DNA from 2 places in the Staphylococcus sp. HMSC068C09 genome. Region 1 is predicted to be linked to the other one. Evidence: riboswitches for the same ligand, from Rfam matches in the RefSeq annotation. Region 1 holds a riboswitch; the other holds the start of a gene.
What was found. Region 1 has a riboswitch for thiamine pyrophosphate ahead of tenA (thiaminase II). Riboswitches for the same ligand answer to the same signal wherever they lie in the genome.
Positions count from the first base shown of each region.

Region 2: it holds a riboswitch for thiamine pyrophosphate, as region 1 does, so the genes downstream of both, HMPREF2930_RS10140 (thiamine phosphate synthase) here and tenA (thiaminase II) in region 1, are expected to answer to the same signal.

Region 1 covers NZ_KV813732.1:22,300-28,224, reverse strand. Annotated here, with positions in the region: gene thiD (bifunctional hydroxymethylpyrimidine kinase/phosphomethylpyrimidine kinase) at 1-497, opposite strand, end outside; gene tenA (thiaminase II) at 490-1,179, opposite strand; TPP riboswitch at 1,256-1,358, opposite strand; gene HMPREF2930_RS00740 (transglycosylase family protein) at 1,571-2,317, opposite strand; gene HMPREF2930_RS00735 (single-stranded DNA-binding protein) at 2,721-3,116, opposite strand; gene HMPREF2930_RS00730 (YwpF-like family protein) at 3,310-3,750, shown strand; gene fabZ (3-hydroxyacyl-ACP dehydratase FabZ) at 3,800-4,237, opposite strand; gene murA (UDP-N-acetylglucosamine 1-carboxyvinyltransferase) at 4,265-5,530, opposite strand; gene HMPREF2930_RS00715 (DUF1146 family protein) at 5,637-5,867, opposite strand.
Region 2 covers NZ_KV813778.1:130,484-136,408, forward strand. Annotated here, with positions in the region: gene HMPREF2930_RS10125 (thiazole synthase) at 1-561, opposite strand, end outside; gene thiS (sulfur carrier protein ThiS) at 563-763, opposite strand; gene thiO (glycine oxidase ThiO) at 747-1,862, opposite strand; gene HMPREF2930_RS10140 (thiamine phosphate synthase) at 1,855-2,445, opposite strand; TPP riboswitch at 2,513-2,622, opposite strand; gene HMPREF2930_RS10145 (pyruvate MFS transporter) at 2,970-4,250, shown strand; gene HMPREF2930_RS10150 (putative quinol monooxygenase) at 4,428-4,712, shown strand; gene HMPREF2930_RS10155 (FUSC family protein) at 4,808-5,925, shown strand, end outside.

The sequences.
Region 1 (5,925 bases):
ATAAATATATGACCTGCTTTACGAATATTATCTTCAGTATCAATTTTCAAGCCAGTAATTTCTTCAGCTTCTGGAATGTTAGGAGTAACGACATCCGCTAATGGTAAGAGCGTTTTCTGAAGATGTTTTTTTGTTTCATCATCCATTAAGGAATCACCACTTTTTGCTAGCATAACTGGATCGATAACATAGGGAATATTGCTATGATTTTTTAAATACGTTTGAATCAGTTCCATCGTTTCATGTGTAGCAATCATTCCAGTCTTAATTGCGTGAGGTAATTCATCATCAAATACGCTATCTAATTGTTCTTTAACCCAACTAGTTTCTAGATTATGGATATGTTGAACTCCTTTAGTATTTTGAGCCACAATACTTGTAATAGCAGCCATTCCATATACGCCACAAGCATGGAATGATTTTAAATCTGCCATAACTCCTGCGCCACCAGAAGGGTCAGTACCAGCAATTGTTAACGCAATCTTAGGTTTATTCATGATTTGCTCCTCCAAAATCCCATTCTTCATCAATGTATGCCATATTAAAGAAGTGACGTTCATGTACAGTACTTTGTAAAAATGCTTCTTTAATTTCTCTTTTTTCCTGTTCGGTACAATGTTCTGTAAGTTCATTTAACAAACGGTCAAATACTTCAATTAAAGGTGCCATTTCAGTGCTATAAAAATCAAGCCACTTAGCAGTAAGTGCATCTCTATTAAGATTTGAATCTTCTAATCCCCATTTAGCAACCACTTCATATACGTAAGGACATGGTGCCATTGCAGCTATAGTGTATGCAGCATTTTCGTGTGTATAAGCATGATAATACATATGTTTAATGTAATGATCTCCACTAGGTGGCCACACTTTTTCTTTTACAATTTCTTCATAAGGTTCATTAATATAGTCCGCTAAAATTTCATGGGCTTCTACTTCGCCGTCTAACATAAATTCAATTTGCTCTACTAAGAATTTCACTTCTTTCATAGTAGGTGCTTTAGGAATAAGTAAAGCATATAAATTAGTAAATTCTTTTAAATAAGAAGCATCAGCACGTAAGTATTGGCGTACTGCTTGTTTTGATAATTTTCCCTTTAATAAATCTTGAATAAAACCATCATTATAAATCTCTTCAATAATTGGCTTTGACGCTTGCTTTAATTCATCTGAAAAACTCATTAACTATTCCTCCTTAAATAAAAAAACTACATTTCAACGTAGAAATGTAGTCAATATTCAAAAAAATAGAATGAATGAATATGTATTACTACTTTCCTACGTTGGCATTAACCAAATCAGGTTATAAGGGTCTGAATGCTTCATCTCAGCCATGTTCCATGGCTCCCCTAGTAGTCTTTAGTTTAATTTAACCATAACAAAACCATTGTTATAATTCAAATAAAAAAGATATTCATTGAAATAAGTTTAATTCATACAACTATTATTATAAATATAATAAATAAAGAATAGTACAGAAATCTTTCTAAATTCAGTCATTACTATCAATATATATAAAAATGCCTAAGACAACTCATATTGTCTCAGGCACTAGTAAATTATTTATTAAGTTTTACGCTGTAACCCATTGAGATGGACCTGCAGTATTATAAAGTTTTACTGCCGCAGCATCTTGAACACTTTCAGGTGCTTGTGCTGGTGATACACCTTTATATTGTGCTGGTGCTACTGAATCCCAAGTAGATTGTAAGAATTGATATTTACCTGCTGCACCAGAAGAAGGGTTGATGGCATGAATATCTCCACCTGATTCGCGTTGAGCGATTTGTTGTAAATGACTATTTACATTTACAGATGAACCACTTGTTGATTGTTTAGGTTGATTTGTAGTTGCATTAGCAGGTGCTTGTTGTGTTTGAGTTGCTTGTTTAGTTTGTGTTGTTTTTGGTGCTTGTTGTGTTTGAGCTTCATTTGCATAGTGTTGACTTACATTTGAAGTTGAAGCTGATTGATTTATATGATTATAATTATTATTTTGGAAAGATACATTTTGTGCTGATTGAGTTGAAGCTACATTTTGATTAGCACTATTTACAGTTGAACCGTTTGATGGATAATATTCCCATTTAAAATATGTTCCATCTGACCAAAAATGATAAGTTTTACCATTTAAATTAAATTGGTAATTATAAGCTCCTTCTTGAATAGGATGTTGATTTAATGATTGATCGTTAGATTCCGCTAATTGAGCTAATTTTTCTTTATTAATTTGATTTTCACTTGCATCAGCATGACTTACGTTTCCTGCTACTAATCCTAAGCCTACTGCTAATGAAGATGCAATAATTGTCTTTTTCATAATAGTATAATCCTCCTAAGTCATTTGTTTTCTTAAATATTTTACGGATACTACTCTAACATCTAAAAAAGCTTAGCAGGTTACAGTGAAATAAAAAAAATATACTTATTTTACATTAAAATTACATAGATTTGTAAATAATTTTTCTTATATATATACTATAAACACTTTAATGGCAGTGTTTATTAGATATATAATAAAAGAACCAACTGTAATTACTTTGTAATATTTCAGAAAAATACACTGTCTTTTTTATCATTCAATGAATGAGTTGTATCTAATGTCTTATACATAGTTAAAGAGGTCGGAATATTTATACCGACCTCTTGAGTATATTTGAGTATAATTGAAAGACTTATTTTATATTAATTGGAAAGGTTTGGAGTATTAAAAATAGAGAGTTTTATTTTATATTCATTAATTCGAGATTATCAAATGGATAAGTGTCTGTATTTAGTGAGCTATCTGAGAGTTTTTCATTATTTAATTTAGGGGACATAAATTTAATTGTTTCAACATATAATTCTGTGACAAAGTGAGTTTGTTTTTCCTTTTCATATTTACGAGAACGCATTTGGCCAGTAATACCTACTAAAGATCCTTGAGAAGTATATTTTTCAATGTTGCTGGCCATCTTACCAAATGCTTTACAAAATATATAATCACACGCTATTTCATCATTTTCATCTTTATAATTACGTTCAGTAGCCACACTAAACGTTGCGATTTTCACCTCCTCATTATCATAAATTTTTGCATCTTTAGTCATACGACCAACGATTACTATCTTATTTAACATGTGTCACCTCCTTATATCGTTATATTAAATAGAATTGAATATAACGTCAAAAAGCTATTTTTTTAGATTTCTTCCCTTTTTAGTATTAATATCTGATATATTTAAGAAAAATATTAAGATATGAGACGACTTATTTAACAAAAAAACAATAATCATATAATTTAAAAATGTTTAAGAGTATGGGAGACATGTTATGAAGACTTTTAAAGCAGTTCGATTCCAAATAGTAAGCGATGATAACAGGATTTCAGAATTTGAACTTTATGATGGTGTTATTATAAATAAAGAGAATAGTGGTACAGGTTGGCTCCTAGAAATTGTAATTTCAGATACACATTATGATATCATGCAAAAATTTTATGAATCACAAACAGTATTAGATATCAGAGTAGTGATTACTAGACCTTCTAACGATCCAGCATTGTTTGATGCAACAATAAAACATATCTCTCTATTTGAAAGGAAAATATCAATTATTTTCGAGTGTCATATTTATACACACCGTCAGGTATACGCAGAAACACTATTAGAACAACTTATTGATGAAGGATTATCTGGAGAAGAATTAAAAATTACATTTAACAGAATGATGCAATCTAAACCGAAATTAAAAGAAGAAAAATTTGAAAGATAAAAATAGAGTAGTAACGAAATGAATGATTTCGCTACTACTCTTATTTTAATTACGCATCTTGAATAGCAAAAGTAAGTTCACAACTACAAGCAAGTTGTCCATCAACAGTAGCTTTTGCTGTACCTTTTCCAATAGGACCTTTAATTTTTGTAATTTCAACTTCTAACATTAAAGTATCACCAGGTGTCACTTGTTTTTTAAATCTACATTTATCAATCCCAGCAAATAATGCAATTTTACCTTTATTTTCTTCACTATTTAACATAGCTACCGCTCCAGTTTGTGCCAAAGCTTCTGTAATGAGAACACCAGGCATAACTGCATAATCAGGAAAATGTCCTTGGAAAAACGGTTCGTTTCCTGAAACTTGTTTTAAACCTACACAACGCTTTCCTTCTTCATATTCAACAATACGATCAATAAGTAAAAAAGGTTGTCTATGAGGAATGATTTTTTTTATTTCATTATAATCAAAAATTGTTTCCATAACTATTACCTCAAATCTATTTAAAAATTAGTCATCGACTCTTTTGATATCTGCACCAAGTGATTTTAACTTCTCATGGAAATTAACATAACCACGATCTAAGTGTTTAAGTTCTGTCACTTGAGTTGTACCTTCTGCCACTAAACCAGCCAAAATAAGAGCTGCGGCTGCTCTTAAATCCGTAGCTTTTACTTGAGCACCTTGTAGTTGACTTTTACCTTCTATTTTAGCACTTCTACCTTCTACATTAATATTAGCATTCATTCTTCTAAATTCTGCAACATGCATAAATCTATTTTCAAATACTGTTTCAGTTACCACTTTATGGCCTTCAGCTGTTAATAATAATGCCATCATTTGTGATTGCATATCTGTAGGGAAACCTGGATGAGGCAGTGTTTTAATATCTACAGGTTGAAGTTCACCATTTGTAGTAACATGTACACCTTCCTCATTAAAATCGAGGTTAACTCCCATTTCTTCTAATTTATAAATTAAACTTGTCATATGTTCTTTAACAGCACCTTTTACAAAAACATCTCCTCTTGTAATTGCTGCTGCGATAATAAGTGTACCTGCTTCAATACGATCAGGTATAATTGCATGTTCAACGCCCGTTAATTTTTCAACACCATGGATAGTAATGGTATCTGTACCAGCACCAACAACGTTACCACCCATTTCATTGATATAATTAGCTAAATCTACAATTTCAGGTTCTTTAGCTACATTTTCGATAACTGTTTTTCCTTGTGCTAAAGAAGCACCCATTATAATATTTTGAGTTGCACCTACACTTGGAAAATCTAGATGAATATTTGCACCTTTCAATCCCTCTTTAGTGCTTGCGTATATATTTCCGTTTTCTAAATGAATTTCTGCACCTAAGGCTTCAAAACCTTTGATATGTTGTTCAATTGGACGAGCACCAATTGCACAGCCACCTGGTAATGCAACGATTGCATGACCTAAACGTGCTAATAAAGGTCCCATTACTAACACACTTGCTCTCATTTTACTCACATATTCATAAGGCGCTTCTTCATTTAGTGTAGCAGAAGCATCAACTGTAACTGATCCGTTTTCTTTATCATAATCCACTTTAGCATTTAAAGTAGATAAAACATTATTGATAGTAACAACATCACTTAAATCTGGCACATTGGTTAATTTACTTTGTCCTTCAGACGCTAATAACGATGCTGTAAGGACAGGTAATACAGCATTTTTAGCTCCTTCTACTTGAACTTCACCAGTAAGGCGATTGCCTCCATTTATAATTATCTTATCCATATTAATCCTCCACATTAAACTCCTATTTCTTATAACATTTCCCATTTTGAATTACTTATTTAATTAGTATATCTACATTTTTAGTTAATTAGTAGAAATTCATTTTTTAAAATAAATATTTAATTTGTGTAGAATACTGTAATAAATCCACGATAAAGTTACTTACTGCAGTACCCATTAAAATTGCTAAGAAAATCATACACACTTGTAGTTGTGTTGAATATCCTTTTTTAAAAAATTGATCTAATCTGAGAGAATGTAATGCCCAGTACGCAATACATATACATATTACATGTAAAAATAGATGTATTATTGCAAATTGTCCAACATATTCCATTCTTTTCTCTCCTTAAAGATTTCTGTAATATATTGTACATTAAAAAAGTTAATAATGA
Region 2 (5,925 bases), on a different contig from region 1:
TGAACCAATACCAGCATCCACAATAACGGGAACATTAGAATGTTTAATAATGTAACTTAAATTAAGTTGGTTATTAATACCACGTCCAGTACCAATTGGAGAAGCAAGTGGCATAACAGCATGAACACCTAATTCTTCTAAACGTTTCGCTAATACGACATCATTAGAAATGTAAGGACATACGATATAACCTTTTTCTAATAACACTTTACATGCTTCATATGTTTCAAATGGATCAGGTAACAATGTTTCATCGTCACCAATCACTTCAACTTTAATCATGTCACATACGCCAGCATGTTTTGCAATTTCAGCGATACGAATCGCTTCTTCAGCAGTTTTGGCGCCGGCTGTATTTGGAAAAGTAATAAAGTCGTTAAGATTAACACTTGCTAATGGATTAGGTAAGTTTTTATCATATAAATTCATACGTCTTACAGCAAAAGTCAGTACATTCGCTTCTGCTGCTTCAATCGCTTTTGTTTGCGTCGCTTCATCTTCAAATTTTCCTGTACCTAATAATAAACGAGATTTAATTTCTAATGGTCCAATTTTAAACATTTTATCCGCCTCCAACAAATTCTAATAATTCTAATCGATCATCTTCACGTACTGTATGTTGATCGTAGTCTTCTTGTTTAATTAAAGTTTTATTATGTTCGACAATGACACGTTTAGGATCTAATTCAAGAGATTCAAGTACAGATGTAATAGATTGTTCTGAATCAAAATTGAATGTGTCCCCATTAATGATACACTTCATGATTTAACCTCCTTGAAGCACTAAATGATTCATATCGACGCGGTTTAACACCGGTGAGTATCCAATTGGCGATATCACGACCGATAATAGGCGAAAGTAAAATACCGTTACGATAATGACCAGAAATCACAAATAAACCTTCATCAATACGGTCCATTATCGGTATTTCTCCTTCAGTATATGGACGGACACCAGACCACTGTTTAATGACTTTTCCGTGTGCGAGTTCTGGTATACGTTCATTTGCAAAGTGGTGTAACCAAGAGATGCCATCGTATGTATTACCAACTGAATAGTTATCAAACTCGCTTGTGGCACCAATTAAGAAACGATTTGGATATTTTGGCACGATATAACAGCCATTGGTCATAAATACGGTTTCTTTTAAATCCAAGTGGTCATTTTCAATCAGTAAAACTTCACCTTTTACACCGACTACATCTCTAGGTAGTGAGTATTGAGTTAATAATTTAGATGTCCATGCGCCTGCTGCCACAATGACTTTCTTAGCTTGTAATGTGCCTTGTGACGTTTCAACATCGTAGTACCCATTTTGGCGCTGAACAGATTGTACCTCTGTATTGACATATCGCTTAATTTGACGTTGCTTTAAAGATGTAAATAAAGCTTTAGTGTAGTGATTGGCATTAATCTGTCCATCTTGTGGAATGTAAATAGCCATTTCACTTGATGTTACTGTACCATTCGTTAAATGAGTCAGTTCCTCATCTGAAAGAACAATGACACTAGAATCTAAACCACTTAAAAACTGATACTGTTTTTCTAAATTTTCAACATCTTCAGGACGATTAGCTACTTTAATTAAACCTGAATTTTGAAACTGAATATCAATACCTGTCTCATCTTCTAAATCTTGACATAATTGTGGAAAGAGACTTCGTGATTCAAGAGCAAGTCTAAATAAATCAGTATCTTCAGTAAATTCATTTTGAGCACCTAACATGCCACCTGCTTTATATGACGCGTGTTTACCTGGTACGTCACGATCGATAAGTGCAATGTCAAGGTGAGATTGACTTAATTGGCGTGCAATAGACATGCCAATCACGCCCGAACCTATGATTAAAACATCATGCATCTTTCAACCACTCCTTTCGCAATAGTTCAATTTGTTGTAAAGATGCGTTCATAAAAAAAGAAATCGCACAAATTCCTTTAAAACCATGAGGTAATTGAAGAATCGTTTTTTTAGTGATACCTCCAATGGCATAAATGGGAATAGGAATCTCTAACACACGCTGAATCTCTGCTTTTGATCGAGGCAATTGATTAGGTTTTGAAGGTGTCTTAAAAATGTGACCAAAAAAGACATAATCAAGATCGTGTTCATAAGCTGCTTTAACAGATTCAATTGAATGTGTAGACATACTCACTTCAATCTCTGGATGCGTTGATTTATAGCTAAATGCATCTTCATCCATTTCTCGAAAATGAATATGAGAGAGGTGAAGTTGTTCAAGTAAATGTACATCACTATGAATAATGATTTTTGATTTAGGGAATCCTTTTTCTATAAGTGATGTTAAAAATGAAGACAAATCACTTGATGACATGGGAGTACGAAACAATAACCCATCTATTCCATCCGAGATATCAAGAAAATGTTGTACATCATCATTGGTTAAATCTTTATATTTCGTTATCGCTATAAAAATGAACATCACTCCTTAGTAAACAAAAAACGCTATTTCCCTGCAGTAGGGAAATAGCGTTTTGCTTAACTTTACGATATCCTAGTCGCCACTTTCCTACGCCAGTACAAACTGGATCAGGTTCCAGGAATTATAAAGTTCGTTCTTTACTCTCAGCCTTAAACAAAGGCACTTCCAGTGGATCGTTTATTCAGTTGTGTTTAAAATAAACATCAGCATTTTTGCTTCATTTTTATTCTACAACCTTTTTTAATAGAGTTCAAATACAAAAACAAATTAGATTTGTAGCAATATACTTTTTAATCAGTAAAACACATTTTATATAGTCATGTATAAATAAGATAAAAAATATTCAAAAAGTAATTGTAAACGCTTGCAAAAACTGTTAATATTATAAAAAATATATCAGAAAGCCTATGAGATGAGGCTCGAAAGGCGGTTGGAAACAACAGGGAAAGACGTGATTGGGAGTTTTCATTGTCAACGTATAAGTAGAATCAACACAATTTTAAAGGGAAGCAGGAAAAATAATTATGGTACAAAGACAAAAGAAAAGTAAGGTTCGTTGGTATTTCGCTATCGCATTCTTTATTATTGGGGTTATTGCATATATGGATAGATCTAATATCTCATTTATTGCACCTCAAATGATGGAAGATCTTCACATGACAAAGCAACAATTTGGTTTATTAGCTTCATTCTTCTCACTGGGTTATGCATTGATGCAAGTCCCTTCAGGTATGTTAGCAGAGAAGTTTGGTCCGCGTAAGATGATTTCAATCGCATTATTATGGTGGAGTGCATTTACAATTTTAACGGGAATGATTAAACATCATGGTCTATTATATTTAGTACGTTTCTTATTTGGTATCGGAGAAGCGCCAATGTATCCATCTAATGCAGTATTCAATTCAACTTGGTTTGCTAAAGATGAAAAAGGGAGAGCATCGAGTGCGTTGTTAGCAGGATCATATTTCGGTCCAGTATTAGCACCAGTAGTTACCATCGCAATTGTTAATGCATTTAACTGGCAAGCTGTATTCTATATTTTCGGTGCGGTTGGTATTGTGATTGCAGCACTTTGGGCAATTATTGCAAAAGATTTACCAGAGCAACATCGCATGGTCAATGAAGCAGAAAAACAGTATATCATGCAACATCGTGATTTAGTAGAAACAACTAAATCCGTAGCACCTTGGAATCAATTTTTTAAACGCATGAGTTTCTATGCCATTGCAGGGCAATATTTCGTAGTTCAATTTGTTATTGCTCTATTCTTAATTTGGTTACCTACTTATTTAACTGAGCAATATCATGTACAATTTAAAGATATGACAATTAGTGCTTTACCATGGTTTATTATGTTTATTTTAATTTTATCTGCGGGTGCGATTTCAGATAAAATTTTGCATAGCGGTCAAAGTCGTTTTGTAGCGAGAGGGTTAATTGCAATTGTTGGCTTTATCGTATTTGCTATCTCCATCTTCTTTGCAGTTCATACACAAAACTTATATGTGACCATCTTTTGGTTATCACTTGGCTTAGGTGGTATGGGTATTTCAATGGGAATGAGTTGGGCAGCAGCAAATGACATTGGACGTAACTTTGCTGGTACAGTATCGGGTTGGATGAACTTATGGGGAAATATTGGTGCGTTAATCAGTCCGTTTTTAGCAGGTGCATTAGTATCATCACTTGGCTGGACAATGACATTCCAATTATTAATTATTCCAGCGGTGATTGCAGCTGTATTATGGTTCTTTGTGACACCAGACAAACCATTAATTAAAGACGAAAGTAGACATATTAAATAATATTTATACATTATCTACAAAAGTAAAAGCTTGGGACATTATCAGTTGTCTCAGGCATTTTTAATATATTGACTATCGATGACTGAATTGAAAATCAATGCGGCCTTTCTTCTTACTATCGTTTTCTTTTTATAATAGACGGGTAAAACGTTATAATTATATTTGGAAGGTGATTATATGATTATTATTAATGCGAAACTTAAAATTAAAGAAGATGTGCGTAATGACTATTTAGATTTAATGAACAAGTTAGTTCAAAGTTCACGTCAAGAACCGGGTAATACATTTTATGCTCATTATGAAGATGTAGCAGAACATAACACATTCGTTGTTGTTGAAAATTATAAAGACCAAGAAGCGGTTCAAGCACATAACCATTCAGATCATTTCAAAGCATTTAGTGAAAATATAGGAAAATATGTCGCTGAAGAACCTGTCATTGATGTAGCAGAAACAAAATAATAACTAAACTTGCCTTGTCTAAGTGATATTTGTGCTTAGGCAAGGCGTTTTTCATGTTATGATAAGATGTATGAAAAATGAAAGGAAAGATAGTAGTGAGACATGTGATTGCTTCATTAATAAGGTTTGATAAGCCTAAAATTAATATATGGAAAGGTATACGCCAAGGATTATTAATGATTATCCCAACATTGATAGGGTATTTACTAGGACATTTTAGTTTTGGTCTACTCGTAGCAACCGGAACTTTGGCACATACTTATGTATTTAAAGGTTCAGCACAATCCATGTTAAGAACAGTCATTATTTGTACGTTATCCTTTACCATTTGTATGATGCTTGGAACATTAACTGTCAATCAGCCAGTTCTGTACGGCGTATTATTATTAATCGTTACTGTCATTCCATTCTATGTATTTAATGTGTTAAAAATTGCGGGTCCTTCATCCACATTCTTTTTAGTTACATTTTGCTTATCGAGTAACTTACCTGACGCTCCAGAACAAGCACCGATTCGTGGCTTAGCGATTTTTATTGGAGGAATGTTAGCGACATTAGTCGTCATTTTAACTATTGTATTCCAAAAACAAAAAGCTGAAGATCGAGCGATTACCTCTGACTTTCAGACGATTAATAATTTAATGCATCACTTTAATGATGCTGAAAAATTTAAAGACATTTCACAAGACATAGTAACGAAGTTTAAAAATTCAGAGAAACTATTGATTACATCGACTACTGCGATGAGTGAAAAGTTAAGTTCTCGCTTTGAAAAGTTATTGCTTCTTCATACATCAGCCCAAGGAATTTATGCTGAGTTACTTGAACTAAATGAAAAAAATATTCGTCCTATCCCTCAAGAACTGATTGAGATGATGGATATGATTACAAGAAATGCCTATAAATTATCTTCAAAACGAGAAAAATGGACGAAAAAAGTCGATGTGGATGAACCATTTGAAAGTTTGATGCAACACATACTTAAAATAGATGAAATTGCGCAATTACGACCGGAACAAATAGAATCTGAAGCGAGTATTCGTAAGCCGTTATATAGTAAACGTATCGTTCAAAACTTAACACTCGATTCCATTATTTTCCGTAATGCATTAACGTATGCTGTTATTATGGGCGCAGCTATTTTTGTCTCGTTATTTTTCAATATCCAACGCTCATATTGGATTCCATTATCCGCCCATACAGTATTATTAGG